2 regions of the Streptomyces sp. NPDC058240 genome follow, and region 2 is predicted to be linked to the other one. Evidence: predicted binding sites of a transcription regulator. Region 2 holds the regulator's gene; the other holds the start of a gene.
The links. Region 2 encodes HspR, which represses chaperone genes until heat shock. Its sites were predicted from a motif close to TTGAGNNNNNNNNNCTCAA; they were not measured.

Region 1 (14,876 bases), on a different contig from region 2:
CGAACCCGCCCGCGACCACGATCTTCGTGGCGATGGGGGCCCTGGTGTGGTCCAACTGCCAGGCCTGGAGCGATTCCTCGGCCTGGTCCCTGGCGCCCGGCTGCCGCGGGGCGAAGAGCGGCGACTCAGAGACGGCGGAGTCCATTGAGCACCCTTTCGAGCAGTGCGCGGTCGGGCTGGCCGGTGCCGTGACCGGTCCCGTACACGCGGATCTTTCCCTGGTCGGCCAAGTCGCTGAGCAGCACCCGGACCACGCCGAGCGGCATCTTCAACAAGGCCGAGATCTCCGCGACCGTACGCATCCGGCGGCAGATTTCGACGATGGCCTGGAGCTCCGGCATGACGCGGCCGGCCAGGTTGCCGTTGGTCAGCTCCCGGCGCTCCTCGGGCGCTTCGAGCGCGGCGACGAACGTCTCGACGAGCAGGACGTGGCCGAAGCGGGTGCGTCCGCCGGTGAGCGAGTACGGGCGGACCCGTGCGGGCCTTCGGTCGGACCCGCGGACGGGGAGCCTGCGGGCGGGTTCAGCAGCGGGCTTCACTGGGTGCTCTCCATCGATTTGCGCAGTTCACTGCGGAGTTCGGGGGTGAGTACATGTCCGGCCCGGCCGACGAAGAGCGCCATGTGGTAGGCGATGACGCTCATGTCGCAGTCCGGGGTGGCGTGCACACCGAGCAGCGAGCCGTCGCTGATCGACATGACGAAGACACTGCCTTCGTCCATGGCGACCATCGTCTGCTTGACGCCGCCGCCGTCCATCAGCTTGGCGGCGCCGATGGTGAGGCTGCCGATGCCGGAAACAATGGTCGCCAGGTCGGCGCTGGAGCCCTTGGGGCCGTCCTGACCGCCGGTGCTCCGAGCGACCAGATGGCCGGGGTCGGAGGAGAGCAGCATCAGTCCGTCGGACGAGACGACGGTGACCGAGTGGACCCCTGGCACCTCCTCCACCAGATTGCTCAGCAACCAGTGAAGGTTACGGGCCTCGGTACTCAGCCCGAATGTGCTGGGCGCAGTCAACTGCGTGCCTCCTCGACTGTGTCCCCCGTCTCATCCGTCTGATCGGTACGTACGGGGTGTCCACCTGGTCCGGTGGCTCCCGGGAGGGACTGCGTGGCCGTGATCTCGGCGATCTCCGCCTCGACGTCACGGCGGCCTTCCTTCGCGCCCTGGTGGAAGCCGCCGAGCCGACGGCGCAGCGCCTCCTTGTCCAGACTGCCCTTGCGCTCGGTGGTGGGTGCAGCGGTGGGCTTGACGACCTTGGGGGTGCGCTTGGGAAGCCCCTTGTCCGTGATGCGTTCGGCCTGCTGCGGCTGCGACTGCTGTTCCGGCTGCCGGGGGCCGGGCAGTGCGTCGGCCACGGGCGTGGGGGCCGGGGCAGGAGCGGCGGTGTACGGCTCCGGGGTCTCGTCCGCGACGTGCTCATGGCGGTCGGGGCCGATGGCGTACGGGTCGGGCGCCTTGGTTTCGGGTGCGTCCGCGAACTCCGGCACCACCGGGAGCCGGACCTGCATCGTGACCTCGGACTCCGCCTCGACCGGAAGCTCCGTCGCGGCCGGGGCCTCCGTCCGGGCCGGGGCAGGCCCGGGGGTGGCGGCGGGCGCGGGGGGAGCGGCGGGTGCCGGCTCGGCGCCCGCCTCGCGGATCGTCTGCTCGGCGGCGGCGATCAGCGGGTCCCCGGGCAGGCCGAGCGTACGGCCCGGCAGTGCGTTGGAGTTGGCCTCGGCGACCGAACCCGGCAGGTTCAGCGCGGGCGCCTCCCCGGGGACCTGCACCGGCGGCGGGGTGGCGGCCGGGGGCGCCTTCGGCAGCAGGGCCTGGGGCAGGACGACGACCGCGGTGACCCCGCTGCCCTTGTGGTCGCGCAGCTGGACCCGTACGCCGTGGCGCGCGGCCAGCAGGGAGGTGACCTGGAGGCCGAGACCGGCCCCGGACGCCCCCTTGTCGTCCGGCTCGCCCGAATCGAACAGGGTGGGGTCGCCCAGCCGGGTGTTGAGCTCGCCCATCCGCACGGCCGACATCCCGATGCCCTCGTCCTGCACGGAGAGCATCACCTCGCCGCTCTCCAGCAGCCAGCCGGAGAGCTGGACGTGGGAGTCCGGCGGCGAGAAGGAGGTCGCGTTCTCCAGGAGTTCGGCGACGAGGTGGCTGAGGTCGTCGGCGGCGAAGCCGGCGATCTGGGCGTGCGGCGGCAGGGACTGGATGGTGACCCGCTCGTACCGCTCGATCTCCGACACGGCCGCGCGCAACACGTCGACCAGCGGGATCGGCCCCGCGTGCCCGTGGCCGTGCTCGGCGCCCGCGAGGACCAGCATGTTCTCGCTGTGCCTGCGCATGACGGTGGCCATGTGGTCGAGCTTGAAGAGGGTGGCGAGCCGCTCCGGGTCGTGCTCCCGCTCCTCCAGGCTCTCGATGACCCCGAGCTGGCGCTCGACGAGGCCGAGGGTGCGCAGCGAGAGGTTGACGAAGGTGTGGTGGACCGTGTTCTTCAGCCGCTCCAGCTGGGCGGTGAGGTCGGAGGCCAGGACCTGGAGCTCGGCGCGCTGGACGGTGAGGGCCTCGCGCCCGGCGATCAGCTCGCCGCGCTCGGTCTGCAGGCTCTCGAAACGGCCGTTGAACTCGTGGAGGAGCCCCTGGAGCTTGCCGTGCAGGCTGTTGAGGGACCGTACGACCTGGGCGAACTCGTCGTTGCGACCGGTGTAGCGGATCGGTTCGGCGGTGTCGGGCTCCGTGGCGAGGCGGGCGGCGCCGATCCGCAGGACGGCGAGCGGCTGGGTGAGGGTGCGGGCCACGGCGGTGGAGACGCCGACGGCGATCAGCAGACAGCCGCCGAGCAGCGCGATGCGCAGTTCGAGCGCGGTGACGTCGTCGTCGCGCAACTGCTCCAGGCGCTGGATCTGTTCGGTGCCGAGGGCCGACTCGACGCTCCGCATCCGGTCGATCCGGGCGGAGAGCGCCGCCTCGGCCTTCTTGCGGTTGGTCTGCTGGTCGGAGTCCGACAGCTCGGGGCGGCCGGTGAGGGAGTTGAGGTACTTCTCCGCGCTGTTGACCTCGGGACCGGTGACGGTGGACGACAGCTTGTCGCGGGCGGTGGCGCCCGCGGCCTGGTCGAAGTCGGCGAGCGAGCCGAGTTCGCGGACCCGGGCCTGCTGGGCGGCGGCGCTCAGCTCGTCACGGGTGCGGTCGTCCTTGTCGCTGCCGCTGTCCTGGGGCTGCATCGGGAGCCCGGTCAGCGGGTCGGTCTGCGGGACCGTGTCCTTGCGGGGCACCGAGAGCGCGGCGATCAGCAGCCCGCGGGTGGCGGAGGCCTGCTCGGTGGCCTGTCCGAGGGCGAGCGGGGCGCGGGTGGCCTCGGCCGCGCGCGGCGGGGTCTTCTCGGCGAGTTCGTCGGCGAGGTCGTGAAGCTTGGCGATGACCTCGGAGTAGGCCTGGTGGGCCTCCAGTGCCGTGCCCTTGCCGCTGAGCGCGTCGCGGCGCAGGGAGGGGATGGTGGAGAGGTCGCGGCGCAGTGCCTCCGGGGCCGTGCCCCTGATCTCGTCGACCTGCTGGTCGACACGGGCGCTCCGGCCACGGGAGTCGTCCTTGCCGTCCGTCGCGCCGGACTTCCCGTCACGTCCGGCGGCGAGCCCGGCGGTGACCTCGTCGCGCTCGTCCGCGAGAGCGTGGGCGAGGGCGAGGGCCTGCTGGTTCAGCTCGGCGAGGGTGACCAGCCGTTGCGATTCGTTCAGTTCGGAGGAGGCGGCGAGGATCGCGGGCGTGCCCGCGGCGATGACGGTGATACCGACGACCGCGACACCGGCGACCAGCCGGCTCCGTACGCGCGCGGTGCGCCGGGTGCCCTCGCTCTCGGCAGGTGCCGGTGGCGTCGCCCCGGAACCGCGTTGCTTGCCGCCCTTGCTCCGAGGCCGCTTCTTCTGCACCGGTGCTCGCAATCTTGACTCGTCCGCCCTTGAAGCAGAGGTGACGCACGGTCACATGTAACGAGCGCCCCGACCCCTGGTACGGCTTCCGACCATTCCAGTGCTTTTGAGAGGGGGGCGCGCATCAACCACTCCGCCACCTGAACGAGTGAACAACACTCCAGAGTTGGCGAACAAGTTTGCCCTGGGAGGCCTTCGGCCACACCTGGCCCGTCGGCTGGAACTTCCGCGCAGGCTTTGGCAGGATGCCCGCCCGCACGCCCCACGGAGTCATTCCTTCCGCTCCGGGCACTCGTCTGACCTGCTGGTGCAGGCCAATCCCGGGCGGGTGCAGGGCTCGTGAAGGCGTCGTGCAGACTGGCCGCATGCGCATCGAACTGGCCACCGTCCCCGGCAGCCCGGAACGCCCGAACGAGGACTGGGCCGCCACCGTGCTTCCCGCTTCCGGCCAGGGCGGGGCGCTGATCCTGCTCGACGGAGTGACCCCACCCCGGGGGGACGACGGTTGTGTGCACTCGGTCCCCTGGTTCACCGCCCGGCTGGGCGGCGCACTGGTCGAACTGTCCGGTTCACGGCGGGATCTGACTCTTCAGGAGATCCTGGCAGTGTCCATCCGGCGCACCGCCGACACGCACCGTTCCCCATGTGACCTTTCTCACGTACGCACACCTCAGGCAACGGTCGTCATGGCGCGCTGGGACGACCGCGAGGTCGAACACCTGGTGCTCTCCGATTCCGTACTGTTGTTCGAGGCACACGACGGAGGTGTGCGCCCCCTGCTCGACGACCGGCTCGACCGGCTGCCGCCCGGCTCGCTGAGCACCGAGGCGGTCGCCGACACCCGGGTGCGGAACAAGGAGGGCGGCTTCTTCACCGCCGCCGCCGACCCCTCCGTGGCGGCCCGCGCGGTCACCGGGCGCACCCCGCTCGACCAGGTGCGGTCCATCGCCGCACTGACCGACGGGGCGGCCCGCTGGACCGAGATGTTCCACGAGGGCGACTGGGCGGACTGCCTCGGCGTTCTCCACAAGGAGGGGACGCAGGCGCTGATCGACCGGGTCAGGGCCCTGGAGGACGCGGACACCGGACGCGTGCGTCTGCGCCACAGCAAGACACACGACGACGCGACGGCGGTGTACGCGGTGCTGTGACGGCACACCAGGAGGCCGGCCCGGCGGGCGTCAGTCCTCGGCTCGGGCGTTCAAGTGGTGCAGCAGCCTGGCCAGTTCGGCCACCTCGGCCCGGTCCCAGTCGTCCAGCTTGCGGACATAGCGCTCACGGCGGGCATCACGCACACTGCGGTAACGGGCCAGCCCCTCGACGGTGAGGTGGACGAGGAAGGCCCGGCCGTCGGCCGGATCGGGTTCACGGGCCACCAGTCCGAGGTCTTCCAGGGCGCGCAGTTGACGGCTCATGGTCGCCTTGCCCACCCCGAAGTAGGCCGCGAGATCGGTGGCCCGCTGCTGTCCCGCCGACTCCAGCCGGACGAGAAGTCCGTACGCGGCGGCCTCCAGTTCCGGGTGGACCTCGCGTGCCATTTCCCCCGAGTTGGCACGTGCCCGGCGCAGAAAGACGGCCAACTCCCGCTCCAGGGCAAGGAATGCGTGGTCCACACCACTCCCCCCGGTCGCGCCGGGTTCACTACCGCTTTCGCTCCCGTGCACGTCAACACCCCTCGTGAGCTTTCCTGTCGCTGAAAATTTCTTTCGCCGCTGGTCATCGCCGCAGCTCCGCCAGTATTTCGTAGGCATAGACCAACGGCAGCGACCAGGCCCCCTTCCGCGGCACGGGTCTACGTGCGTAGCGTCATGCATGGCATGTTCACACCATTACATGTCACAGGGGTGCGCCCGGCGCCCCCCTGGGATCAGCACGTCCCCCCACCACGTCCTCGGAGGCATTCCCCATGCCGGTGCTCAGATCCACTTCCAAGGCGTCCCGCCGCTCGCGCCTCGCGGCGGCCGGAACCCTGCTCGCAGCCCTCTCCCTCCTGCTCACCCTGCCCGGCGCGGCGAGCGCCGCGGGCACCCACGACTCGGCCGCCGCCAAGAAGCCCGCCCGCGGCACGGCCACGATGGGCATGGGTGTCGTCGCCCACGACGGCCAGGGCGGACTGCCGCGGGACACCCGCGCCGTCCAGACCGAAGGCGTGGACGTCTCCGGCCACCAGGGCAACGTCAACTGGTCGACGCTCTGGAACAGCGGCGTGAAGTGGGCCTACACCAAGGCCACCGAGGGCACGTACTACACGAACGAGTACTTCGCGCAGCAGTACAACGGCTCGTACAACGTCGGCATGATCCGCGGCGCGTACCACTTCGCCACCCCGAACACCACGAGCGGCGCCGTCCAGGCCAACTACTTCGTGGACCACGGGGGCGGCTGGTCGCGGGACGGCAAGACGCTGCCCGGCGTGCTCGACATCGAGTGGAACCCGTACGGCGACCAGTGCTTCGGCAAGACCGCGGCCGGCATGGTCTCCTGGATCCGCGACTTCGTGAACACGTACAAGGCGCGCACCGGACGCGACGCGGTCATCTACACCGCCACCAGCTGGTGGAAGACCTGCACCGGGAACAACGCGGGCTTCGGCGCCACCAACCCGCTGTGGGTGGCCCGCTACGACTCCACGGTCGGCGAGCTCCCGGCCGGTTGGGGCTTCTACACGATATGGCAGTACACCTCGTCCGGCCCCACCGTCGGCGACCACGACCGCTTCAACGGCGCCCTCGACCGCGTCCAGGCCCTCGCCAACGGCTGAGCCCGCCCGCCGCACCGCTTCACCCAGCAGAGCCCCGGTGGTCCACCGGGGCTCTTCGCTTTCACCCCTCCGACCAGGGATTTCGCCCTCCAGGGCGGCAGCGGACCCCCTATGCATTCAGCGTATACACCCTATGTATAGTCCTTCTCTGCCGCACACCGCGCGCCCTGTTCAGCCACGGAGGAGTGACCCGCCTTGTCCATGAAGACGAAGTCGATCGGTACAGGGTTGGCCGCTGCCCTTGTGACGGCGCTCACCCTGACGCTGAGCGGCTGCTCCATGCAGACCACCGCGCCGGCCTCGGCGCGTGGTGACGCGGGCTCCGACGCCAAGGGTTCCTTCGGCCCGGTGGACTGCCGCAAGGCGAAGTGCATAGCGCTGACCTTCGACGCGGGACCGGGCGAGGACACCCCGCACCTGCTGGACATCCTCAAGGAGAAGAAGGTGCACGCGACCTTCTTCCTGCTGGGCAAGAACCACGTCAAGAAGCACCCCGACACCGTGCGCAGGATCGCCGCCGAGGGGCACGAGGTGGCCAACCACACGTGGACCCACCAGGTCCTGACGGACCGTAAGCCGGCCGAGATACGCGCCGAGCTGGCGAAGACGCAGGACGCGATAGCGGAGATCACCGGCAAGAAGCCGCGCCTCATGCGCCCGCCGCAGGGCCGCACCGACGACACCGTCTCGGACATCAGCAAGGACCTGGGGCTCTCCCAGATCCTGTGGAGCGCCACCGCGAAGGACTACTCCACGACCGACTCGGCGCTGATCAAGAAGCGCATCCTGGACCAGGCGAGCAAGGACGGCGTCATCCTGCTGCACGACATCTACAAGGGCACGGTGCCCGCGGTGCCCGGCATCATCGACGCACTGAAGAAGCAGGGCTACACCTTCGTCACCGTGCCGCAGCTGATGGCTCCCGCCGAGCCGGTCCCCGGGACCATCTACCGCCCCTGAGCCGGCGAGCGGGAGACCCTGGGCCCTGTCGTCAAACTGCCGTCGTCGCCCGGAGGGCGGCCGCGCGGCGTCTGGTGCGTGCGATCGCAAGGCGCCGGAATGGTCTCGTAGCGGAGCTACTAGGCCCTGTCGCCCGGAGGCGGTGACGTCGATGGCGTTGCCGAAGCAGTCGGCTCGGCCGGGACCGGTTGCCGGTACGCACCTGCGGATCACGCGGAACGGCCCGCCGGTACGCACCTGCGGATCACGCGGAACGGCCCGCCCACCCGTTGCCGGGAAGGCGGGCCGTCCGTACCGGCCGCGTACGCGGTGCCACGTCCGTCACGCCGTGGCGGCTACGCCGCGGCCGGGATCCTCTCCTCGGGCCTGGCCGCGGAGGCCGGGGCCAGGGCGATCTCCAGGACCTGGCGGACATCGGTCACCGGGTGGACCTCCAGCGTGTCCAGGACCTCGGCGGGGACGTCGTCCAGGTCGGCCTCGTTCCGCTTCGGGATCACCACGGTGGTGATCCCGGCGCGGTGTGCGGCCAGCAGCTTCTGCTTCAGGCCGCCGATCGGCAGCACCCGTCCGGTCAGCGAGACCTCACCGGTCATCGCCACGTCCGTGCGGACCAGCCGTCCGGAGAGCAGCGAGGCCAGCGCCGTCGTCATGGTGATACCGGCGCTCGGGCCGTCCTTCGGGACCGCGCCCGCCGGGAAGTGGATGTGCACGCCGCGGTCCTTCAGGTCCGCGACCGGCAGTTCCAGCTCCGCGCCGTGCGAGCGCAGGAAGCTCAGCGCGATCTGCGCGGACTCCTTCATGACGTCGCCGAGCTGGCCGGTGAGGGTCAGTCCGGACGCCCCGGTCTCCGGGTCGGCCAGCGACGCCTCCACGAACAGCACGTCGCCGCCCGCGCCGGTCACCGCGAGTCCGGTGGCCACACCGGGCACCGAGGTGCGGCGCTCGGCCGGGTCCTGGGCGGACTCGGGGACGTGGTGCGGACGTCCGATCAGACCGCGCAGATCCGCTTCGGTGACCGTGAACGGAAGCTCCCGGTCGCCCAGTTCGTGCTGGGCCGCGACCTTGCGGAGCAGCCGGGCGACGGCCCGCTCCAGGTTCCGTACGCCCGCTTCACGGGTGTACTCGCCGGCCAGCTTGCGCAGCGCGGACTCGTCGAGCGTCACCTCGTCCTTCTCCAGACCGGCCCGCTCCAGCTGGCGCGGGAGCAGGTGGTCCCGGGCGATGACGACCTTCTCGTCCTCGGTGTAGCCGTCGAGCCTGACCAGCTCCATGCGGTCGAGCAGGGCCTCCGGGATGGCTTCGAGCACATTGGCCGTGGCCAGGAAGACGACATCGCTGAGGTCGAGCTCGACCTCCAGGTAGTGGTCGCGGAAGGTGTGGTTCTGCGCCGGGTCGAGGACTTCGAGGAGGGCGGCGGCCGGGTCTCCCCGGAAGTCGGAGCCGACCTTGTCGATCTCGTCGAGCAGGACGACCGGGTTCATCGAACCGGCCTCCTTGATGGCCCGGACGATACGTCCCGGCAGGGCACCGACGTACGTACGCCGGTGGCCGCGGATCTCCGCCTCGTCCCGCACACCGCCGAGCGCGACGCGGACGAACTTGCGGCCCATGGCGTGCGCGACGGATTCCCCGAGCGAGGTCTTGCCCACGCCCGGAGGCCCCACCAGCGCCAGCACGGCACCGCCGCGCCGCCCGCCGACGACCCCCAGTCCGCGGTCGGAGCGCCGCTTGCGGACGGCGAGGTACTCGGTGATGCGCTCCTTCACGTCCTGGAGCCCCGCGTGCTCGGCGTCGAGGATGCGCTGGGCGCCCCGGATGTCGTAGGCGTCCTCGGTCCGCTCGGTCCACGGCAGTTCGAGGACGGTGTCGAGCCAGGTCCTGATCCAGGAACCCTCGGGGCTCTGGTCGGAGGAGCGCTCCAGCTTGTCGACCTCCTTGAGCGCGGCCTCGCGGACATGCTCGGGAAGGTCGGCGGCCTCGACACGGGCCCGGTAGTCGTCGGACTCGTCTGCGCCGGAACCAGGACCGCCGTTGAGATCGGAGAGCTCCTTTCGGACGGCTTCGAGCTGGCGCCGCAGCAGGAATTCGCGCTGCTGCTTGTCGACGCCCTCCTGGACGTCCTTGGCGATGGACTCGGCGACGTCCTGCTCGGCGAGGTGTTCACCGAGCCACTGGATGGCGAGCTTCAGCCGGGCGACCGGGTCCGTGGTCTCCAGGAGCTGCACCTTCTGGGCCGTGGTGAGGAAGGGCGAGTAACCGGAATTGTCGGCGAGCGCGGAGATGTCCTCGATCTGCTGGACCCGGTCCACGACCTGCCAGGCGCCGCGCTTCTTCAGCCAGCTGGTGGCGAGCGCCTTGTACTCCTTGACCAGCTCGGCGGCGGCACCGGGAAGCGGGTCGGGAACGACCGTGTCGACCCGTGTCCCCTCCACCCAGAGCGCTCCACCCGGCCCGCTGGTCCCGGCCCCGATCCGCACCCGGCCCCGGCCGCGGATCAGCGCGCCCGGATCTCCGTCCGAAAGCCGTCCGACCTGCTCGACGGTGCCGATGACACCGGTACCGGTGTACGTCCCGTCGATCCGCGGCACCAGAAGCACCTCGGGCTTGCCGCCGCCGTCCCGGGCCGCGGCCTGTGCGGCCTCCACGGCGGCACGTACATCGGTGTCGGACAGGTCCAGAGGCACCACCATCCCGGGCAGCACGACCTCGTCGTCGAGCGGCAGCACGGGCAGGGCGAGCGGAGTGACCGCATTGGAATCGATAGCCATGATCTCCCCTTCGGCAGTCAAGTTGAGCTATCCAGACTCAATGCTCCTGAGCGGCTCCTTGTTCCCCGGAGGGTGTTCGCTGTGAGCGATCGACCGGTCGCGCTCGCGCCCCGACCCCCGACCCCCGATCGCCGGGCCCCGGCCCCCCGACCCCGCTGCTCGCCCGCGAGACCAACGGGGACCTGTTTCTCCTGCTCCCCCGCTGGCGGCGAAGGGCCGCCGAAGCCACCACGGACGCCGAACGCCGATATCTGAGCCGGGGCGTCGCCCGCCGTCTCGTCCGGTCCGGCTTCACCCTGGTCATGCCGCGGTGGCGCGGCTGGACCAGCGACCTGGCCGAGTCCGCCGAGGTGTTCGCCCGCTACTACCCGGACCACCCGGAGCGGATCGAGCAGATGCGGCTGGCCGCGCACATCGGCCGCAACCCCTCCGCCGACCCGGCCGTCGTCGCGGCACTCATCGACGACCTGGCCCCCTGGCTGGCGGCCGAGTATCTCGCGGTGCACGGTGAGAAGGCACCACGCCCCTGACCACCGCTCCCCCGGCCGCACCGGCCCGGCGCAGCAGCGGCCAGCAGGCCACACCGAGCAGCAGCGCCAGCGGATGGCCCCAGTTGGTGAGCGGGTTGTCCAGATCGAGCAGGTCGCGCACCAGCATCGCGCCCACCCCGCCGAGCACCAGCACCCGCACCAGCGGGGTGAGCAGTCCGGTGAGCGCGCCCACGCTCGCCAGCAGCCCGAAGCTGATGCCGTAGTCGAGTCGGTGCAGCGACGACTCCGGCAGATGCCCGACGACCACGGAGAGCCCGACCGGGATCTCCGTGGCGAGCGTCGCCACGACATGACCGAGCTGGAACACCGCGGCGGTCCGCCACCCGCCGATGCGGCGTTCCAGCGCGGTCAGCACGAGAGCGAAGGCGAAGACGTACGGGGAGGTGAGCCCGCCGACGACCCACAGGGCGCTGGCCACCAGGACGAGCAGCGGGGTCTCGCCGAGGTGCGCGACGTCCGTGCTCGACTCGCGCAGCACGGCGGCGACGGTGTCGGGATCGGCGTACTCCATGAAGAGGGACGTGACGACCAGTACCAGCAGGTACCCGAAGGTGAACGGGGTACCGGTGGGCGTCGGCAGCAGCCGCAGCCATCGGCGGGCCCTGCGGACCGGAGGCGGCGGGGCCGCGGTGTCGCCCGTGCGGCCCTGGCACGGGATGGCGTCGAGCAGCGGAGCCGCGAAGGGGGCTTCGCGGACCGCCCTGTCCGTACGCTGATGCACCGCGTGAGGCCCCTTTCCATCACAAGCCCCCCAAAGCAACGTCCTACCTTCTGTGATCATCCCCCGCGCCGTCCATGGCGTGAGCCACACGCGCCGTCCGTGAACCGGCCCGGGTCCGTCGCCCGATAGAGAGGTGTGAAGCTGTTGCGCCCCTCGGGGGAGGACCCGGACGACGACGACGCCCTGCTGCGTGCCGTCGCGCAGGGGGACACGGAAGCCCTGGCGACGCTCTACGACCGGCACGCCGGCTGGCTGCTGGCCCGACTGGGCAGGCGGTGCGCGGATGCCGAGACCGTACGGGAAGTTCTCCAGGACACCTTCGTGACGGTCTGGCGCTCCGCCGGATCGCACCGCGGAGCCCGGGTCGGCGGCTGGCTGTGGGTGATCGCCTCGCGCCGGCTGGTGGACGCGCAGCGGGTCCACGCCCGTACCGATCTCGCCACCCGGGCCGGGCGGACCGGGAGCAACGAGTGGGCCGCCACCGCGCCGTCCGCCGAGGAGCGGGTGCTCGCCGGGCTGGAGTACGGGGATGTGGGCGCCGCGCTCGACCGGATCTCGCCCGAGCTGCGGGAGGTCCTGCGCGCCACGGTCATCGACGGGCTGACGACCCGCGAGACGGCCCGGCTCCTGGGCATACCCGAGGGCACGGTCAAGACCCGGGCGATGCGGGCCAGACGTGAGCTGCGCGCCGCACTGGAGCTGTCGGCCGCGGAGGCCGGACCGCTGGGAGGAACGGCATGACCACGACGGGAGGTGCCGGCATGCCCCACTGGCACGTGAGCGAGGAGCTGGCCGGGCGGTACGCCGCCGGTCCGGTGCCGGAGACGGACGCGTGGTCCGTCGAGAAGCACGTGGAGGCGTGCGGGGGATGCGCGGCCCGGATCTCGGCGGCGGTACGCACGCGGCCGGAGGCGGGGGCGGCGCTGGACGCGGTGCGCGCGGGGGTACTGGCCGCGGTGGCGGCGGAGGGGGTGCCGGCGAGGGGGCCCGCCCGCAGCGTCCGGCACCGCTTCCCCGGGGCCGCGACCCGCGCCGGGCGGCTGTTGTGGGCCGCCGGGCCCGCGCTGCGCAGGCCGTGGCTGCTGGCGCTGGTGCTGGTGGCCGTCGGGGCTCTCGCGCTGGCGTACGGGGCCGGGGCCGGGGCCGGGGAGACCATCCGCCCGCTGCTCCTCGTCGTCGCGCCGGTGCTGCCGCTGGCCGGGGTCGCCCTCTCCTACGGCCGGCACGCGGACCCGATGCACGAGATCACCGCCACCACCCCGTCCGGCGGGCTGCCGCTGCTGCTGACCAGGACCGCCGCGGTGCTCGCCGTGAGCATCCCGGCGCTCACGCTCGCCGGGGCGGCGCTGCCCCCGTCCACCGGGTGGCCCGGCGCGGCGGCATGGCTGCTGCCGGGACTCGCGATGACGCTGGCGGCGCTCGCCCTCGGTTCGTACGTCGGCTGCCGTACCGGTGCCACGTCCATCGCCGCGGCCTGGGCGGCCGCCGTGGTCCTTCCTGCCTTCGCCGCGTCGCCCCCGGCGACCGCCGAGGCGGCGGCCGAGGCCGCGCGGTACTTCGCGGGGCCCGCCGCACAGGCCGGCTGGGCGGCGGGCGCGCTGGGGTGCGCCGCGCTGCTCGCCGTACGCCGTAGATCCTTCGATCATCTGGAGAAGTTGTGAGCGTGAACGCATGAGCGGTATCGAGGCCGTGAACACGGTCGAGGTAAGGGCGCTGACCGTCCGGCACCGCAGGACGACCGCGCTGGACGCCGTCGATCTGGACTTCGCGCCCGGCGTGCACGGGCTGCTCGGACCGAACGGGGCGGGCAAGACCTCGCTGATCCGGGTGCTCGCCACCGTCGCCGCGCCCTCCGGCGGCCGGGTGGAGCTGCTCGGCAGCGAGGTGGGCTCCGAGTCGGACCACCGCAGCCGGGCGGCGGTCCGGCGCAGGCTCGGCTATCTGCCGCAGGAGTTCGGCTACTACCCGGGCTTCACGGTCCGCGAATTCGTCTCCTATGTGGCCTGGCTCAAGGAGATGGACGCGGCGGCGGTCCCGGCGGCCGTGGAACGCGCGGTGGACCGGGTGGGTCTGGCGGACCGGATCGACTCACGGGTGAAGACCCTGTCGGGCGGCATGGTGCGGCGCGTCGGCATCGCCCAGGCGATCGTCAACGATCCGGACCTGCTGCTGCTCGACGAGCCCACCGCCGGTCTGGACCCGGAGCAACGGGTCGAGTTCCGGGCGCTGATACGGGAGCTGGGCCGCGCCACCACCGTGATCGTCTCGACCCACCTGGTCGAGGACGTCGCCGCGGCCTGCACCGATGTCACGCTGATCGAGGCGGGCCGGATCGCGTACCGGGGTACGACGCGGGAGCTGACGGAGCTCGGCGGCACCGCGGACGGTGGAGCGGAGCGGCCGGACGGCAACCCGATCGAGCGCGGCTACACCGCCGCGCTGCGGGCGCACCGGGCGGCGGTGGCGAGCCGATGACAGCCTCCGCCACGTCCGTGAAGACCGCGGCCGGGAAGCCCCCGTCCGGGAGGGCCCCGGCCCGCACCGCCCTACTCACCGCCCTGCGGACCGAACTCCGGCGCGGGATCGCCCCCTGGACCGGTCTCGCCGTCATGCTCACCCTCCTCGTTCCGCTGTGGAGCAAGTCGGCCCAGTGGCAGGGGAGCTGGGGCGAGACCCAGAACCAACTGCACACGGCGACCGCACTGCTCGGCGGCCCGCTCGTCGCAGCGGCCACCTGCTGGCAGGGCGGCCGGGAGCACCGCCGGCGCACCGCCGAACTGCTGCTCTCGGTCCCCCGCAGCCGGCTCGCGCAGGTGATGACGGCCGCGACGCCGATCTTGCTGTGGGCGGCGGCCGGGTACCTGCTCGCGCTGGGCGTGGTGTTCGCGGCCACGGCTCCGTACACCGGGGCAGGCGGTCCGTCGCTCTCGGTCGTCGTCGCGGATCTCGGTTCCCTGCTGTCCATCGGCTTCGTCGGCTTCGTGGCCGGGCGGCTGGTGCGGTGGCGGCTGATCGCCCCGGTGCTCGCGGCCGTTCTCTACGTGCTCCTGGGGGCCCCGAACTATGTGGAATCGGATGCCCGGTTCCTGAGCCCCGCCGAGCAGTACGCGTTCGAAGGGTCCGTCCCGGTGTGGTGGTTCGCACCGGTCCAGCTGGCCTGGACGGGCGGCATCGCCGCCACCGTGCTGCTCGCGTACGCG
Region 2 (8,977 bases):
CCAACGGCCCGAGCAGGCGGCGCCGCGACTCGTCGCCGACCTTGGCCCGCCCCAGCAGGGCCGCTCCCAGCACCATTCCCGCCGGATGCGAGGCGAGCAGGAGTCCCACCGAGGAGGCGCCACCGCCGGCCTCGTCCGCGAACGGGGCGGCCAGTCCTTCCGGCAGGACGACGAACCCCGCGAGCCACCCCAGCGCGAGCAGCGACCGGAGCCTGCGGTCCGACCAGATCAGCGCGGCGGCACCCCCGACCTGTGCGCCGAGCCGCGGCTTACGGGCGTCGGCACTCGCCGCGGGACGGGCCTTCACGCCGAACCTGACCAGGGTCGCCGAGAGCAGGAAGGTCACCGCGTTCACGCCCAGGGAGAGGTTGCTGCCCAGCCACGCGGCCAGCAGACCGCCACCGGCGAAGCCGGCCAGCTGTCCGACCTGGTTGGTGATCTGCATGACCCGTTGGCCGCGTTCGTACCGCTGCGTACCGAGCACGGTGGGCAGCAGTGCGCCCTGGGCGGCGCCGAAGGGCGCCTCGGCCAGCTGCGCCAGCACCAGCAGCCCGGCGAGCAGCGGCAAGGGCATCCCGGGCAGGGCCATCAGCCCGACCATCACCATCCGCACCAGGTCGCAGCTGATCATGACCGTACGCCGGGGGAAACGGTCCGCCAGGCCGGACAGGAGCACCCCGGACAGCAGAGCGGGCAAGGTGGTCAGCGCATACGTCGCCGCGGTCCATCCTGGCGAGTCGGTGCGTTCGAACACGAGCAACGACAGGGCCACGCGTGCCAGCTGGTCACCCAGGATCGACTGGGCATAAGCAGCCCAAAGCGCACGGAATTCGCCAAGGTGAAAGAGATTGTCAGATCTGGGCTTTTCAGGCCCCGGCTTTATCTCATCGCCCATCCGCTCGTTCATGCGGGCACGCTACCGACTGCCGAATTCGGCCCCCAACCCTGCTTGCGAGCAGGCCACGACGGACGCCCCGAGGTGTCCTGATTATTCGCGCACCGCCGGGCGGACACCGCCTGCACCCGAGCAGAAGTCCCTTGTCAGAGGCGGGTGATGCGGCCCGGGACGGCGCCGCATCAGAAGATGCCACCCATCGGTGCGGAGCGAGACGTTTGGCGCAATATCGATGTTGAACAGTGGATCATCGATGACGGCGGCCGTTTTCCCTTTCTCCCGGAATCACCGCGATCCCTCGCCCCTCGCACGGCGGCGCCGACGTGTCCCGGCCTGGACGCACGCCCTTCCGCACGCTGGTACGGACGGCATGTCCCCGTCCGGGACCCATGGGCCTCCGGCCGGGGACCCGGCATCGAAACCGGCCATGCGCCGCCTACAAGGTGCTGCCCGAGGTCGCGGGCCCGACGAGCAGGCCGTCCCCGACCCGGTCCACCCGGACGGTGTCCCCGTCCTCGACCTCGCCCGCGAGAATCTCCTTCGCCAGCCGGTCGCCGATCGCCGTCTGGATGAGGCGGCGCAGCGGCCGGGCCCCGTAGGCCGGGTCGTTGCCCTCCTCGGCCAGCCAGGCCAGGGCCTCGGGCGTGACGTCGAGGGTGAGCCGGCGGTCGGCCAGCCGCTTTGCGAGCCGGTCGATCTGGAGCTGCGCGATGTGCGACAGCTCGTCGCCGGACAGCGCGGAGAAGACCACCAGGTCATCGAGCCGGTTGAGGAACTCCGGCTTGAACGAGGCCCTCACGACCTCCAGGACCTGTGCCTTCTTCTCCTCGGGCTTGGTCAGCGGGTCGACCAGGAACTGGCTGCCGAGGTTGGAGGTCAGGATCAGGATGGTGTTGCGGAAGTCCACCGTCCGGCCCTGGCCGTCGGTGAGCCGGCCGTCGTCGAGTACCTGGAGCAGGATGTCGAAGACCTCGGGATGGGCCTTCTCGACCTCGTCCAGCAGCACGACGCTGTACGGGCGGCGGCGGACCGCCTCGGTGAGCTGGCCTCCCTCCTCGTAGCCGATGTATCCGGGCGGGGCGCCGACGAGCCGCGCCACGCTGTGCTTCTCGCCGTACTCGCTCATGTCGATGCGGACCATGGCCCGCTCGTCGTCGAACAGGAAGTCGGCGAGCGCCTTCGCCAGCTCCGTCTTGCCGACACCGGTCGGGCCGAGGAAGAGGAACGAGCCGGTGGGCCGGTCCGGGTCGGCGATTCCGGCGCGGGTACGGCGCACCGCGTCCGACACCGCCCGCACGGCCTCGCCCTGCCCGATGAGGCGCTTGCCGAGCTCGTCCTCCATGCGCAGCAGCTTCTGGGTCTCGCCCTCCAGCAGGCGTCCGGCGGGGATGCCGGTCCAGGAACCGACGACATCGGCGATGTCGTCCGGGCCGACCTCCTCCTTGACCATGGTGTCCTTGGCCGCCTCCCGCTCGGCCTCGCTCGCCTCCGCCAGCTCCCGCTCCAGGCCGGGGATCTCCCCGTAGAGCAGCTTGGAGGCGGTGTCGAAGTCGCCGTCGCGCTGGGCGCGTTCGGCCTGGCCGTGCAGTTCGTCGAGACGTTCCTTCAGCTCACCGACGCGGTTGAGGCCCTGCTTCTCCTTCTCCCAGCGGGCGTTGAGGCCGCGCAGCTCCTCCTCCTTGTCGGCGAGGTCGCGGCGCAGCTTCTCCAGGCGCTGCCGGGAGCCGGGGTCGGTCTCGTTCTTGAGGGCCAGCTCCTCCATGTGGAGGCGGTCGACGGCGCGCTGGAGCTCATCGATCTCGACCGGCGAGGAGTCGATCTCCATGCGCAGCCGGGACGCCGCCTCGTCGACCAGGTCGATGGCCTTGTCGGGGAGGAAGCGGGAGGTGATGTAGCGGTCGGACAGGGTCGCGGCGGCCACCAGCGCGGAGTCCGCGATGGAGACCTTGTGGTGGGCCTCGTACCGGCCCTTGAGCCCGCGCAGGATCGCGATGGTGTCCTCGACGCTCGGCTCGGCCACCAGCACCTGCTGGAAGCGGCGCTCCAGGGCGGGGTCCTTCTCGATCCGCTCGCGGTACTCGTCGAGCGTCGTCGCGCCGACCATGCGGAGCTCGCCGCGGGCCAGCATCGGCTTGAGCATGTTGCCGGCGTCCATGGCGGAGTCGCCGCCGGCGCCCGCGCCCACGACGGTGTGCAGCTCGTCGATGAAGGTGATGATCTGCCCGTCGCTCTCCTTGATCTCGGAGAGGACGGTCTTCAGCCGCTCCTCGAACTCGCCGCGGTACTTGGCGCCCGCGACCATCGCACCGAGGTCGAGCGAGACGAGCCGCTTGTTCTTCAGGGACTCGGGGACGTCGCCCTTGACGATGCGCTGGGCGAGGCCCTCGACGACGGCCGTCTTGCCGACGCCGGGCTCGCCGATGAGCACGGGATTGTTCTTGGTGCGTCGGGACAGCACCTGGACGACGCGGCGGATCTCCTGGTCGCGCCCGATGACCGGGTCGAGCTTGCCCTCGCGTGCGGCCGCGGTGAAGTCCGTACCGAACTTCTCCAGCGCCTTGTACTGGCCCTCCGGGTCGGGTGTGGTCACCCGTCGCCCTCCCCTGCTCTTCTCGAACGCGTCCAGCAGCTTCTTCGCACTGGCCCCCTGCCCACTGAGGATCTCACCGGCGCGGCCACCCTCGGCGGCGATGCCGATCAGCAGGTGCTCGGTGGAGATGTAGTCGTCGCCGAGCTCCTTCGCGCGCTGCGCGGCATCGGCGATGACAGCAAGCAGCTCCCGGTTGGGCTGCGGCGGGGCGACGGTCGAGCCCGTGACGCTGGGCTGGGCGCCCAGGAGCCGCTCGGTCTCGGTGCGTACGGCGATCTGGTCGGCCTCGACGGCGGCGAGCAGATCGATGATGTTCTCGTTGTCCTCGCCCGCGAGCAGCGCGAGCAGCAGGTGCCCGGGGGTCAGATCGGGGTGCCCGTCCTTCACGGCCCTGCTGGTGGCCGCGTTGATGGCGTCCCGGCTCTTGTTGGTCAGCTCGGCGTCCACGTGCGCTTTCTCCTCCTTGCGGTGGCTGGCTCTCTCCACAACACTGACTTAGTCAACGTGCATAAAGTTGAGTCTATTCCACTCAAGGCGATGTTGAGTCCAATCCACTCAACTTGATGCCGGGAGCTGTCCGCGCCAGGAACTGCCCCTTGTTCCGCTGCTTCGAGTGAACCGGCCGCACCGGCCCTCCGCCACCGCAGCGGGGCCCACGGCGGGGCCGGCGCCGCGCCCGCGCTGCCTACGCTGTCCCCATGGCAGTCGACGTGACGAACCCCGGCCCCGAGTACCTCGCCTTCTGGCGCGCACGCCATGTGTGCACCCTGACCACGCCCCGCCCCGACGGCACACCGCACGTGGTGCCGGTGGGTGTCACGTACGACCCCGAGACGGGGCTGGCGCGGGTCATCACCGGCAAGAACACCCGGAAGGCCGCCAATGTCCTGGCCGCGGGCCCGGACGGCGCACGGGTCGCCGTCTGCCAGATCGACGGGCGCCGCTGGGCGACGCTGGAGGGGCGCGCGACGGTGCGCACGGAACCCGAGGTGGTGGCCGACGCCGTACGCCGCTACGCAGAACGCTACGAGCGCACGCCGAAGCCCAACCCGGACCGGATCGTCATCGAGATCGCCGTGGACCGGGCGCTCGGCAGGGCCTGACCGGTCCGCGGACCGCGGACCGCGCCCGGCGGGGCGGGCGCGGCCGGGAAAAGCACAACGGCGCCATCGTGTTCAGGTCACGATGGCGCCGTTGTGTGGGGGAGTGACTGAGCGACATGGAACGACGGGGGATCGCTCAGGCACTGCGGGGGGTGGCGGAAATAGTCTCTGGCTCGAACAGCTGGTGGTCCCGCCGGTCGAGGTTGACGAAGATCATGTCGTACCGAATCGCACAGCGAACGGGCTGCGGGGCTCCACGCGGCTTGCGGAGGCAACGGTAGGCACGTACTTCGTCGTCTTCTTCGCGTGCGACAACGATGGGGTCGCCGAACAGAGTGACCATCAACGAGTCGCCACAGTGGGGGATGGCAGTGACGAGGTCGATGAAATGCCAGCCTGATCGGTAGGCCGTGGCCATCTCTCGCCGGAAGGTCCGGTCGTCCGGCGGGATGGTCATGCGCCCGGTCGGGTCGGTGCGACGACCCAGCTGATCTCGTCGGACGCGACCGACGTCCCGGAGAGCCAGCTGATCTCGCCGGCAGGGCTCGCGGCCTCGACACTCCAGCTGATCTCGCCCGGCCCGGCGCCCGCTTCGGTACTCCAGCTGATCTCGCCGCCCTTGGCGGCCCCCGAACCCCAGCTGATCTCATCGCTTCCCAGTACGCCGAAGCCCAGGGCCGCGACGAATGAGACGGCAAGCGCCGAGCGAAGCAATCGCTTATACATAGTCGGCTTCGTCCTCACTTGTGGATTCTTCTCCCCCGCACCTAAGACGATGTCTCACCTGGGCACACGAACACCACCGAGTCGATGCATCATGTTCCTGCATGTTCAGGAACCTGGGGGGTGGAGATATGACCACAAGCAACACAAAAGGTACGCATCCTCACGGGATCACCGAACTATGCGAAGACGGAGGACGTCTCTACGCCAGTGCGCTGCGCTCCGGCCGGATATCGCGGGCCGAGGTGGCCACCGCGCCCTGCCTGATGGACTTCGCCCTGCTGCATCCCGACCCCGACGACGCCGAGTGGCTCCGCCCCGTCCCGCCGTCCGCGGCGCTGGCACAGCGATTGAACCCCATCGAACGCGAGATCCAGGAGCACAGAAGACTGTCCCTGGAATTGGCCGAATCGTTCGAACCCTTCATGGACATCAGCGCCCAGGATCCCCCCATCACCCACGCCATCACGGTGCTGGAGGGCAGCAACCGCATCAACGCGGCCCTCGACCTCGCCACCGCCGAGTGCCGCACCGAGGTACTCACGGTCCAACCGGGCGGCGACCGGGGCGAGGACCGCCTCCGGGAGGGCCTGGAGCGCGCACTGCTGGTGGTCGACCGCGGGGTGGGCATGCGCACCCTCTACCAGCACACCGTCCGGCACAGCCAGGGCACGCGGGCCTACGCGGAGCGCCTGGCCGACGGCAAGGTCGAGATCCGCACGCTGGAAGAGCTCATCTCGCGCCTGATCGTCTTCGACCGGGCCGTCGCGTTCATTCCGGCCAGCGACGACGACCAGGTCGCCCTCGAACTGCGTCACCCGGGACTGGTCGAGTACCTGATCAAGGTCTTCGAACAGCTGTGGAACCGTGCGTCCCCCCTCCTGGAAGAGCTCCCGTACGACCCTGCCCCCCAAGGCATCAGCGGAGTTCAGCGCTCCATCGCCCAACTCCTCGTAGAAGGCCATGTGGACGACTCGATCGCCCGCCGCCTCGGCATGAACGTCCGCACCTGCCGGGCACACGTGGCCAAGCTGTCCGCCGTCCTGGGCAGCACGAGCCGCGCCCAGCTCGGCTATCTGATCGCCCAGTCAAGGATCCTCGACCAGGATTCCTGACCGGCCGGCACCTCGCGCCCCCGCCCTCGGCGGAGTACGTGGCCGCACGACGGGTGAGCATGGCCACGTCCCGGACGAGTCGGCGGTCACCAGTTCCTCCGGCACCCCCACTTTGCCCAGCCCTTGGGCTTCCACCACCGTCATCTTGCTGCACTGCCGAAAGCCGGGGGGCACGAATGGGCAGGGACGAAGACACAACGGCCCATGCGCACGGGGGACGTGAGCTGTGTGATGCGGCCGTCAGGATCTGCACAGAGGCTCTGAGCGTTCCTTCCTTCCGCGAGGAACGGCCGGAGAAATGGCGCCGTCAAGCCGCTCACCGACGAGCCGCACGCCCACCCCACCCCGCAAGCAACTCCTCCCGCTCCGCGCGACCGGGAGTGCCGCCGCCATGGGTGCGCCCCCAGGCGAGCAGTGCGGCGGGGGTGGCCCGGCCGGTCGCGTAGGCGTCGAGCAGGTCCTGCGACAGCCGGTGCTCGGCGGGGCTGTGGGAGGCGGTGGCCGCGATGACGGTCAACTCCACCTCCCCCTCGGGGGTTTCGAGGCGTACGAACATCGCGGGGCCGTCGTCGCCCCCGCCGAACGCCGATGTGATCACGGTGTCCAGCAGAATCCCGGCAGTCCTGGCCACCGAGGACCGCACTGCGCCGACGGGCGGGGTCAGGACAGGCCCCCGCCCATTGTCGCCGGCCATGATCGGACCGGAGTCGGGTTCCGGCCGCTGCCCCGCACCGGGGGCGTACGACGAAGGGCCGGGGAGCCGACCCGTAAGTCGGCTCCCCGGCCCTTCGTCGCGCGGGTGGGCGGTCCACCGGGCGCAGCCGCGCCCGGCCCGGCCCGCCCTCCCGCTCAGTCCTTCGGACGCTTCGGGCGCCAGACCACCAACGCGCTGGTCTGCTGCACGTCCTGATACGGCACCAGATCGCGCCGGTACGAGGCGTGGACCTGCGCCTCGCGCTGCTGCATCGCCTGTGCCGCGCCGTCCACGGCCGCCGAGAGCTCGGCGACGCGCTGCTGGAGCGCGGCGACCTGGTTCTCCAGCTCGATGATGCGCTTGATGCCGGCGAGGTTGATGCCCTCGTCCTGCGACAGCTGCTGCACGGTGCGCAGCAGCTCGATGTCGCGGGCCGAGTAGCGCCTGCCGCGCCCGGCCGTGCGGTCGGGCGAGACCAGGCCGAGACGGTCGTACTGGCGCAGCGTCTGCGGATGCAGGCCCGAGAGCTGGGCCGCGATCGAGATCACGTACACCGGGGATTCATCGGTCAGTTCGTACGGATTACGTCGTCGGCCGTCCACCTCAAGCTCCCTTCGCCGCCTGGAACAGTTCCGCCCGCGGGTCATGGCCCGCGGTCGCCTTCCGGTAGGCCTCCAGCGCGTCCCTGGCCTCGTTGCCGAGGTCCTTGGGCACCGCCACCTCGACGGTGACCAGCAGGTCGCCCCGGGTGCCGTCCTTGCGCACGGCGCCCTTGCCGCGGGCGCGCATCGTGCGCCCGTTGGGGGTGCCGGCGGGCAGTTTCAGGGTGACCGGCGGGCCGCCGAGCGTGGGCACCTTCACCTCGCCGCCGAGCGCCGCCTCCGTGAAGTCGACGGGCACGGTGACCGTGAGGTTGTCGCCCTTGCGGCCGAAGACCGGGTGGGCGCCGACGTGGACCACGACGTACAGATCGCCGGCCGGTCCACCGCGCTCGCCCGGACCGCCCTTGCCGCGCAGCCGGATCCGCTGGCCGTCGGAGACGCCCGCCGGAATCCTGACCTGCATGGTCCGGGAGGACTTGGCCCGTCCGCTGCCCTTGCAGACATCGCAGGGGTCCTGGGCGATGAGACCCCGGCCCTTGCAGTCCACGCAGGGGTCGGTGAGTGAGAAGCCGCCGCCGGTGCCGCGCGAGACCTGGCCGGTGCCGAGACAGGTCGGGCAGACCCTGGGGGTGCCGTTCTTGTCGCCGGTGCCGGAACACGCCTTGCAGGGCGCCTGGCTGGACATCCGCAACGGGACCGTGGCCCCGTCGACCGCCTCGGTGAAGCTGAGCGTCACCTCGGACTCGATGTCCTGGCCGCGGCGCGGCTGCACCCGGGTCCCCGTGCCGCCCCGGTTGAACAGGCCGCCGAAGACATCGCCCAGACCGCCGCCGCCGAAACCGCCGGCGCCGCCGCCCTGGCCCCCGCCCTGGGTGCCTCCGAAGAGGTCGCCGAGGTCGAAGTTGAAGTTGCCTCCCGCTCCTCCGGGTCCGGCCCTGAAGCCGCCGTTGCCGAAGAGGGCGCGTGCCTCGTCGTATTCCTTGCGCTTCTTGCTGTCGCCGAGGACGTCGTTCGCCTCGGAGATCTCCTTGAAGCGCTCCTCCGCCTTGTCGTCGCCCTTGTTGGCGTCCGGGTGGAACTCGCGGGCGAGCTTCCGGTACGCCTTCTTGATCTCGGCGTCGGTGGCGTCCTTGGGGACGCCGAGGACCTTGTAGTAGTCCTTCTCGACGAAGTCCTTCGTGCTCATCGACGTCCCTCCTTCCGGACGATCGGCCATGGGGACGGCACCCGGGGAGGTCGCCTGGCCTGGGGGTGG

Region 1: lon (endopeptidase La) is a predicted target of HspR. The motif match lies at 10,427-10,445, and genes of this name have one in related genera.

Annotation. Positions count from the first base shown of each region.
Region 1 is NZ_JBHVWT010000016.1:135,632-150,507, reverse strand. It holds gene ACFVX4_RS24470 (ATP/GTP-binding protein) at 1-145, opposite strand, end outside; gene ACFVX4_RS24465 (DUF742 domain-containing protein) at 126-539, opposite strand; gene ACFVX4_RS24460 (roadblock/LC7 domain-containing protein) at 536-1,015, opposite strand; gene ACFVX4_RS24455 (nitrate- and nitrite sensing domain-containing protein) at 1,012-3,915, opposite strand; gene ACFVX4_RS24450 (hypothetical protein) at 4,281-5,066, shown strand; gene ACFVX4_RS24445 (MarR family winged helix-turn-helix transcriptional regulator) at 5,097-5,579, opposite strand; gene ACFVX4_RS24440 (lysozyme) at 5,822-6,676, shown strand; gene ACFVX4_RS24435 (polysaccharide deacetylase family protein) at 6,878-7,636, shown strand; gene lon (endopeptidase La) at 7,972-10,404, opposite strand; partial or broken gene ACFVX4_RS24425 (nucleotidyltransferase) at 10,551-10,934, shown strand; gene ACFVX4_RS24420 (rhomboid-like protein) at 10,861-11,676, opposite strand; gene ACFVX4_RS24415 (RNA polymerase sigma factor) at 11,812-12,417, shown strand; gene ACFVX4_RS24410 (zf-HC2 domain-containing protein) at 12,414-13,337, shown strand; gene ACFVX4_RS24405 (ABC transporter ATP-binding protein) at 13,348-14,151, shown strand; gene ACFVX4_RS24400 (hypothetical protein) at 14,148-14,876, shown strand, end outside.
Region 2 is NZ_JBHVWT010000038.1:37,807-46,783, reverse strand. It holds gene ACFVX4_RS33705 (MFS transporter) at 1-895, opposite strand, end outside; gene clpB (ATP-dependent chaperone ClpB) at 1,332-3,932, opposite strand; gene ACFVX4_RS33695 (pyridoxamine 5'-phosphate oxidase family protein) at 4,184-4,588, shown strand; gene ACFVX4_RS33690 ((2Fe-2S)-binding protein) at 4,725-5,045, opposite strand; gene ACFVX4_RS33685 (5'-nucleotidase) at 5,042-5,314, opposite strand; gene ACFVX4_RS33680 (helix-turn-helix transcriptional regulator) at 5,416-6,426, shown strand; gene ACFVX4_RS33675 (hypothetical protein) at 6,743-7,120, opposite strand; gene ACFVX4_RS33670 (heat shock protein transcriptional repressor HspR) at 7,276-7,722, opposite strand; gene dnaJ (molecular chaperone DnaJ) at 7,724-8,908, opposite strand.